DNA from 2 places in the Delftia sp. Lp-1 genome. Region 2 is predicted to be linked to the other one. Evidence: riboswitches for the same ligand, from Rfam matches in the RefSeq annotation. Region 2 holds a riboswitch; the other holds the start of a gene.
The links. A riboswitch is a leader RNA that binds a small molecule or an ion and turns the genes downstream of it on or off. The one in region 2 is predicted to bind glycine.
Positions count from the first base shown of each region.

Region 1: it holds a riboswitch for glycine, as region 2 does, so the genes downstream of both, LGR64_RS25825 (D-amino acid dehydrogenase) here and gcvT (glycine cleavage system aminomethyltransferase GcvT) in region 2, are expected to answer to the same signal.

Region 1 covers NZ_JAJALJ010000004.1:148,245-152,660, forward strand. The annotation lists gene LGR64_RS25820 (invasin domain 3-containing protein) at 1-1,299, opposite strand, end outside; glycine riboswitch at 1,952-2,062, shown strand; gene LGR64_RS25825 (D-amino acid dehydrogenase) at 2,155-3,486, shown strand; gene LGR64_RS25830 (FIST signal transduction protein) at 3,537-4,416, opposite strand, start outside.
Region 2 covers NZ_JAJALJ010000001.1:2,007,948-2,012,363, forward strand. The annotation lists gene gcvP (aminomethyl-transferring glycine dehydrogenase) at 1-770, opposite strand, end outside; gene gcvH (glycine cleavage system protein GcvH) at 842-1,216, opposite strand; gene gcvT (glycine cleavage system aminomethyltransferase GcvT) at 1,352-2,485, opposite strand; glycine riboswitch at 2,545-2,663, opposite strand; glycine riboswitch at 2,679-2,790, opposite strand; gene LGR64_RS08900 (fatty acid--CoA ligase) at 2,960-4,416, shown strand, end outside.

The DNA.
Region 1 (4,416 bases), on a different contig from region 2:
TGAAGCGGTATAGGCGGCAATAGGCAGCGAGAAGGTATTACCCGTCACGGCAAGACCGATTCCATTGTCTAGGTTGATCGCTCCATCAACCGTCACCACGGCCCTGGGCGCATTTCCACCAGTCGGGCTCAGTGCGATATTCGAATTCTTGATCGTCAATCCGTTGACGGTCATGTTCGACATGACCTGGAAAAACTGCTCGAGCTGCATTCCCCCGATAGGGTTGGGCAGATTCGTTACCGTGAAATTATCGACAACGATGTTGGAAACCGTGCCTGTACCGTTGCTTGCGGCAACGGAAATAGCCGAGCCCCTGTTATTGCCGAAATTTCCATTCCATATCGCGGAATTGATCGTGCTATTGGTAAAGAATACGTTTTGTGCGCCTTGATGAATCTCCGCGTACAGCTCGCAGTTGAACGGCGTACCCTCTCCCGCAGGAGTTGGAGCCACATTCACCAGGCCGACGCGATCAATGGTGACATTGTTCGCCGGGGAGCCAACGACGAATACCGCTTCGCCACAGGTCATGTTGGGCGAATTGGTGAGCGTGATGTTCTTCCCACCAAGATAAAAAGTTTCCCAGGGGGAGTCCGCCCAGTTCTGGACTTGTATGACTCCCCCGAAATCGATGGTCAACGAGCCCGTGCCGGCTGGCACGGTGCCTTTGAGCCAGTACCAGGCACCACCGGCACCAGTGGTGGTGCCCGTATCGCCGCCGCTGATCATCTGGGTTTGACCACAGGCATTGGTGGCTCCCGTCACGGCGCCGGACTGGGCGCCGCTGATGAATGTATTGGCACAGCGCACGTAAACCGTCTGATTGTCGACATACGGATAGAGGTTTCCGGCCGCATCCTTGGATGTCCCGCTCTGTATGGTTCGCACCGACGTAGTCAGTGTCGGCGCAAAGACGATGGAAACATCGGCACTCGGATCCAGCGTTTGCAGCGTGTAGTTGGCTGCCTGAATGGCCGCTCGCAGCGTACATGCGCCAGCAAAGGTGCCCCCCAGCGTGCTGACACAGGTGGTTGGTGTCGTTGCATTGGCATTGGGAGCGTCGCTGTTGTCGGTGACCGTGAAAACGATGGTCGCCGCCAGTGCCGTGGATGAAATACCGGCGCACGAAAGCAGCAGCAACGAGAACAAGTACCTCGCTGCACGCCATTTTCGTAAAAACACCGAACCAGGCAGGCGATCAAGAACGCGCATGATATTCCCCATTTTTTCAAGGAAATCAGACAGGAAAATATTTTCCCCAATGGCAATGGCCATCAGTCGTACCCAGCGCATTTGCATCGCCGCACCTCGGATAGTTCTATTTGAGTCAAGAACTCACAAATCACCTTGCAACCGGTGACATTGGAAGTAACAGGGTTTCGCGCAGATCCTGCGCGTCAATCAAAAATGGTGGATTTCCATCAGCGCTTGCGCACTGCTCCATTGCCCATTGAGCCGGGCACACCTTCAGCCGGGTTTGCGATGCAAATCATTTTTTTCCTCCCTCAACGAACCATATTCACCGTGCTTGTATTTTTTCCAGTGGCGGGCCAGTTTCCATAGACCTTCACCTGTGCAACGGTAAGTCGCCTATCCGACAGATATACAACCCATGGTTACCCCATGGAGGTTCAATCGATCAGAACATGCGCTGTCAAACCACCACACATACCGATAGGCTAAATCATGTTTTTTTCTATTTCAATAGTTTTTTTCATGAGCCCGAAGGTTTACACCAGCGTTACGAGGGCGGCTCTTGAGCGAATTAGGGAATACCCTGAATCAGCCACACCACATGCAGGTGGCAACTGGTGATATCCCCAGTACAACTGGAACTGGCTCCGCAAGCCACATAGAATCGCCCCTGCAGGAGAGCAGGCGGGCACCACGGTGCCGAGCCTCACCGAAGGCGCAAACTCCCATACACGCTCAGGTTCCGTACTGCAAACACAACATGCCGTCTGGAGAGCCGCCGCACGCAATATGCGGCGCACCGAAGGAGCAAGCCCCGTTCCCATGGACGGCGGTGAATCTCTCAGGTACCAAGGACAGGGGGAGCGGCAGCTGCGTCACGACGGACGCAGGCTGCTTGCTATTGAATCCATAGCTACCAGCTTCCGCGTGACCGGCACATGCCTTTGAAAGGGCATTGTCATGCGCGTCATCGTTCTCGGAGCCGGCCTGATCGGCACCGCCTCGGCCTACTATCTGCAATCTCTCGGTCATGAAGTGACCGTCATCGACCGCCAGGCTGCGCCCGGCGCCGAAACCAGCTTTGCCAACGGCGGGCAGATCTCGGTCAGCCACGCCGAACCCTGGGCCAACCCCGGCGCACCGCTGAAGTTGCTGGGCTGGCTGGGCCGTCAGGATGCCCCCCTGCTGTTCCGCCTGCGCGCCGACATGCGCCAGTGGCTCTGGGGCCTGTCCTTCCTGCGCAACTGCACGCCCGCGCGCACGCGCCACAACATCCAGCAGATCGTTCGCCTGGGCACCTACAGCCGCGAGGCCCTGCAGCAGCTGCGGTCGGACACCGGCATCCAGTACGAGCAGCGCATGCAGGGCATCCTGCACTTCTACACGAACGCCCGCGAGTTCGAGGGCGCGCTCAAGCCCACCGAGCAGATGCAGGCCCTGGGCTGCGACCGCCGCCTGATCGACGCCGACGAAGCCGTGCGCCTGGAGCCGGCCCTGGCCCATGTGCGCGGGCAGATAGCGGGCGCCACCTATACGGCCGAGGATGAATCGGGCGACGCCAATCTCTTCACGCGCGAGCTGGCACGCATTGCCACCACCACGGGCGTGCAGTTCCGCCACGGCCACCACGTCATGGCGCTGCGCACCACGGGCGCAGGCGCCAGCCGCCATATCGACCATGTGGAAGTGACCAATGCCGATGGCCGCTACGAACGCATCCAGGGCGACGCCTATGTGCTGGCCATGGGCTCGTTCAGCCCGCTGCTGGCCCAGCCGCTGGGGTTGCGCCTGCCCATCTACCCGGCCAAGGGCTACTCCGTGACCCTGCCGGTGCTGGACCCCGCCAAGGCCTACCAGGTCAGCCTCACGGACGATGAGTTCAAGCTGGTGTTCTCGCGCTACACGGGCGCGCAAGGCGACCGCCTGCGCATTGCGGGCACGGCCGAGTTCAACGGCTACGACCGCAACCTGGACCCCGTGCGCTGCGAGGCCATCGTGCGGCGCGTGCAGCAGCTGTTCCCCGGCGCTGGCGATACCGAACGCGCGCAATTTTGGAGCGGCCTGCGCCCCGCCACGCCCAGCAATGTGCCGCTGATCGGACGCTCACCCATCGCCAACCTGTTCCTGAACACCGGCCACGGCACGCTGGGCTGGACCCATGCCTGCGGCTCCGGCATGGCGCTGGCCGACCTGGTCAGCGGCAGGCAGCCGGCCGTGGATTTCGATTTTCTGGGAGCTGCAGCCATGGACCCGGATCGCAGCGCAGGCACGGTGCGCCCGCGCGCGGTCTGAGGTGCAGACGGTGTGTACCGTGTGTACGGCGTATACGGTGTGTACGACGCCTAAGCAGTGAACACCGTCAACACCCCGGCGAAGCGGTGCAGGCGGGCATCCATGATCTCGGCTTCGGCGACGAAGCCGATCAATGGCACATCGCCCAGTGCGTGGCGCAGGGTGCGCAGTTCGGCATCGGGGCCGCCGAACAGGCCGCCGCCGCGGCCCCGGCAACTGATGTAGATGGCGCCACGGATGCGGGGCTGTGCCTCGCCTTCGGGCGCCGCCTCCTCGGGCTCCGCCGCATCGCGCAGCGCAGCGCCCAGTTGCAGCAGTTCCTGGCGCGCGACCTGGGCCTGGCGGCGGCAGAAGATCACCGAATGCCCGGCCTCCACGGCCGATGACAGGGCCACGCCCTGGCGCAGCGGGTCCAGCCCGACCAGGGTCAGTACCTGGGCCTCTTCGGTGAGCACGCCGTGGGCCATGCCCCGGCCCGGCGGCGCAATGGCCGCCAGCGTGCTGCGCACCGTGGTCAGCGCGGGCTGCCAGTCGCTGCCTTCCAGCTCCACGCCCAGCAGTTGCAGCAGGCGCTGCAAGGCCGGATCGCCATTGAGCCCGGTGACCAGGGCGCCGCGCGCCTCGGTGATCTCCAGGCCCTCGCCCAGCGGCACGCAGCCCTGGGCCATGCCCGTGATGCAGGGCACGCCCGCACCGAAGGCCACGCCCGAGAAGCCTCCGCTAAAAATGCCGCGCGCATCCGCATGCTGCGCATGCAGGTCCTCGGTGCGGCAGGCGATCTGCACGCCCTCCACGCCATCGTCCCCGTCATCGCCCACGCCGCCGAACAGCAGGCCGGACTCGGTGCGCTCGGACAGCTCGTACAGCAACTCGGCCAGCTCGGGCTGGCCGCCTCCGGCATGGACCAGGGCCGAATGGGCCGTGAACCCG
Region 2 (4,416 bases):
GCCAGCAGGTCGGTGGCCACGATGAAGGCGGCCTGCTTGCCATGGGCCTTGTCCACGTCGGCGCGCAGATCGTCGATGCGGCCGCTGGTGGCGGGGTACTGGGCCAGCACGGCGAAGTAGTCGCCCTCCATCAGCTGGTTCCATTCCTCCAGCGAGTTGGCCAGCAGCACCTCGATGCCCAGCGGCGCGGCGCGCGTCTGGATGACTTCGATGGTCTGGGGGTGGGCATCGCCGGCCACCACGAAACGGTTGCTCTTGCTTTTGACGGAGCGCTTGGCCAGCGTCATGGCCTCGGCGGCCGCCGTGGCCTCGTCCAGCATGGAGGCGTTGGCAATCGGCATGGCCGTCAGGTCGCAGACCATGGTCTGGAAGTTGACCAGGGCCTCCATGCGGCCTTGCGAGATCTCGGCCTGGTAGGGCGTGTAGGCCGTGTACCAGGCGGGGTTCTCCAGAATGTTGCGCAGGATGACGCCGGGCGTGTGCGTGCCGTAGTAGCCCTGGCCGATGAAGCTTTTGAGCAGCTGATTGCGGCCTGCCAGCGCCTTGAGCTCGGCCAGCGCCTGGGCCTCGGTGGCGGCCGGCGGCAGCGCCATGGGCTGGTGGCGCCGGATGGAGGGCGGGACGATGGCGTCGATCAGCGCATCGCGCGATGCCGCGCCAATGGCGCTGAGCATGTGGGCCTCGTCTTCGGGCGCGATGCCGATATGGCGGGCCACGAATTCGGTGGCGTTCTCGAGGGCGGCAAGGGGCTGGGTGGAGGACATCAGCATGGAGTGACCTGTCTCAAAAGCTGAAAAGCGCCAGGGCGGGCCCTGGCGCCCGTCCTGGCCGGAAAGTGGCGTCAGTTGCTCTGTGCGAAGGCCGTGTAGGCGGCTTCGTCGAGCAGCGCGGCCAGCTGGCCTGCGTCGCTGAGCTTGACCTTGAAGAACCAGCCTTCGCCCAGCGGATCGCTATTGGCCAGGGAGGGGTCGTCGCGCAGGGCTTCGTTGACTTCGACGATCTCGCCGCTGACGGGCATGTAGACATCGGCGGCGGCCTTGACGGACTCGACCACGCCGGCCACATCGCCCTGGTTGAAGCTGGTGCCCACGGCGGGCAGGTCGACGAACACCACGTCGCCCAGCGCATCCTGCGCGTGGAGGGTGATGCCGACGATGGCCGCGTCAGGGTTGGCGGCGTTGATCCATTCGTGGTCCTTGGAATACTGGATGCTCATGGCTTGCTCCGATAGAAACTGAAAAGAAACCTGTGAAAGGCGGTTTGAGAAAGGTCAGTGCGCACTGTAGCGGCATGCGATGGCAGGAAAAACGAATCCGCCGAACTCGATCCACGCCAAGCGCGCAGGCTGTCCTCAACCGCGGTGATAGCGGGGCGCCACGAAGGGCGTGGCCTGCACCTGCATGGGCACGGCCTTGCCGCGCACCATGGCCTGCAGCGTGGTGCCGACGGCGGCGCTGCCCGGCTCCACATAGGCCAGTGCCACGGGCTGGTTCAGCGTGGGCGACAGCAGGCCGCTGGTGACCTGGCCGACCTTGCGGCCGCTGGCATCCAGCAGCTCCGTGCCTTCGCGCACGGGCACGCGCTCCAGGGCCACCAGGCCCACGCGCTTGCGCGTGAGCAGCTCGGGCGCCTGCAGCTGGGCCAGCACGGTGGCCGCGCCGGGAAAGCCGCCTTCGCGCTCGCCACCGATGCGGCGGACCTTCTGCACGGCCCAGTTCAGGGCGGCCTCGGCCGGGGTGGTGGTCGTGTCCAGATCGTTGCCGTACAGGCACAGGCCGGCTTCCAGGCGCAGCGAATTGCGCGCGCCCAGGCCCACGGGCCTGACTTCGGGCTGGGCCAGCAGGGCACGGGCAAAGGCCTCGGCGTGGCTGGCAGGCAGGGAGATCTCGAAGCCGTCCTCGCCGGTATAGCCGCTGCGCGTGATGTACAGCTCGGCGCCTTCCCAGTCGAAGTGGCCGCCCGTCATGAACACCAGCCCGGCCGTGTCGGGCAGCAAGCGCTCCATGGCGGCTGCTGCCTGCGGGCCCTGCAGCGCCAGCAGGCCCCGGTCGAACTGGGGCTCGATTTCACAGCGCTGGCCGATGCGGGCCTCTATGTGCGCCAGGTCTTCGTGCTTGCAGGCGCCGTTGACGATCAGGAACAGGTCGTCCTCGCGGCGCACGAACATCAGGTCGTCCAGAATGCCGCCCGCGTCGTTGAGCAGCAGGCCGTAGCGCTGGCGGTGTTCGCCCAGGCCCAGCACGTCCATGGGCAGCAGCGATTCCAGCGCCGCGCCGGCATCCGGGCCGCGCAGGATGATCTGGCCCATGTGCGAGACATCGAACAGGCCTGCCGCCTCGCGCGTGTGCAGGTGCTCGGCCATCAGCCCCTGCGGGTATTGCACGGGCATGGAGTAGCCGGCAAACGGCACCATGCGCGCGCCCAGTTCCTGGTGCAGTTCGAACAGCGGGGTCTTGAGCAGATCGGTGGTGGAGGCAGCGGTCAAGGAGGGACTCTCTTTTCGGCAAGGGGCAAGGCACAACGCCATCCCGGAATCCCGGGATGTCCTGCCCTGCTGTCCGCTTTACCTGAGAGATTCACCCGCACCTTCCATGCGTGGGGCTTGCTCCTTCGGTGGATGGGGCACACCGCCGTGCCCTGCATCTCTCTCCAGCTAGGAACGCCTGCGGCCGTGGCGGCAGGCGGTGCCAGTCCTTTTGCCTGAGCGTTCGGGACGAACCCTGCGCCTTCGGCGGTGCCGCTGCCTGTGACCATTGCGGCCGGGCGGGCACTCTCTCCTGACCGGCGCATTCTAGCTGCGGCCAGCGTCCGCGCGGCTTCGGGATTTCCGCGGGCCGGCCCCAGCTCCATGCGCTTGCCTGCATGGATGCATTTGCAAATTGCATAACTGTCTAAAAAATCTCCTACATTGAGATGCATCGATATATGAAATCTCGTGAGCGAGAAGGAAGAAGCGCACATGCAGCAGACGCTGGGAGACACATTGGCCTGGCCGGCACGTTACCTGCCGAACAAGGAAGCCCTGGTCGCTTGGGAGGGCGGCGAGCGCCGCGCCTGGACCTACGCCCAGCTCGATGCCGAAGTCAACCGCCACGCCCACGGCCTGGCCGAGCTGGGCATAGGCCATGGCGACGTGGTCGCGGCCTTTCTCTACAACACGCCGGCCTTTGTCTTCACCATGCTGGCGACCGCGCGCCTGGGCGCCATCTTCAACCCCATCAACTACCGGCTGGCGGCGCAGGAGCTGGCCTTCATCCTCAAGGACGGTGCTGCGCGCGCCCTGGTGTTCGAGCACGAGGGCGGAGAGGTGGCCGCACGCGCCCAGGCCCTGCTCAAGGCCGAAGGCGGCGGCACTGGCGCAGGCATCGAGCACTGGATCTTTGCCGACGATGCCCCGGCCGACCCGCTGCCGGTCTGGGCCACGCAGCGCCTGTCCGCCCTGGCCAGGGGCCGCAGCAGCGCGCCGCCCCAGGCCCATGTGCGCGAGAGCGACCCCTGCATCCTCATGTACACCAGCGGCACCACGGGCCGGCCCAAGGGCGTGCTGCATACGCACCGCAGCAAGCTGGCGCACAACGCCCTCATGCACCAGACCATGCAGTTCACGCGCGACGACGTGGGCCTGGCCATGGCGCCGCTCAACCACACGGCCGAGCTGCACACCAGCTTTTTGCCGCGCCTGCAGGCCGGGGCGACCCAGGTGCTGCTGCGCCGCTTCGACGTGGCCGAGGCCTGGCGCCTGATCCGCGAAGAGCGCGTGAGCTTCTTCTTCGCGGCGCCCACCATGGTCACCATGCTGCTGGCCGACCCCATTGCCTCGCCTGAGCAGGCGCCCGCGCTGCGGCTGGTGGAGTACGGCGGCGCCTCCATGGCCCCCCACCTGATCCGCGAATGGACGCGCAAGGTCGGCAGCGACCTGGTCCAGGTCTACGGCACCACCGAGATGGGACCCTGCATGTCCATCCTCCTGCCGCGCGAGCAACTCTCGCACGCGGGCTCGGCCGGGCTGCCCTCCATGGGCCATGACCTCATCGTGGCGCGCCTGCGCGAAGACAACGCCCCCACCGATCCGGCCGAGGCCTGCCTGCCCGGCGAGGTGGGCGAGATCCTGGTGCGCGGCCCCTGCATGATGGCCGGCTATCTCAACCGCCCCGACGCCAACACCCGCGCCCTGGCGCACGGCTGGTACCACACGGGCGACCTGGGCCACATCGACGACGATGGCTACCTCTGGATCCGCGACCGCATCGACTACATGATCAATTCGGGCGCCGAGAACGTCTATCCGCGCGAAGTGGAAGACGCGCTGGTCGAGCATGCCGACGTGCTCGAGGTCGCCGTCATCGGCGAGGCTGATGAGCGCTGGGGCCAGATCGTCGCCGCCCACGTGGTCGCCAAGCCTGGCGCCACGCCCAC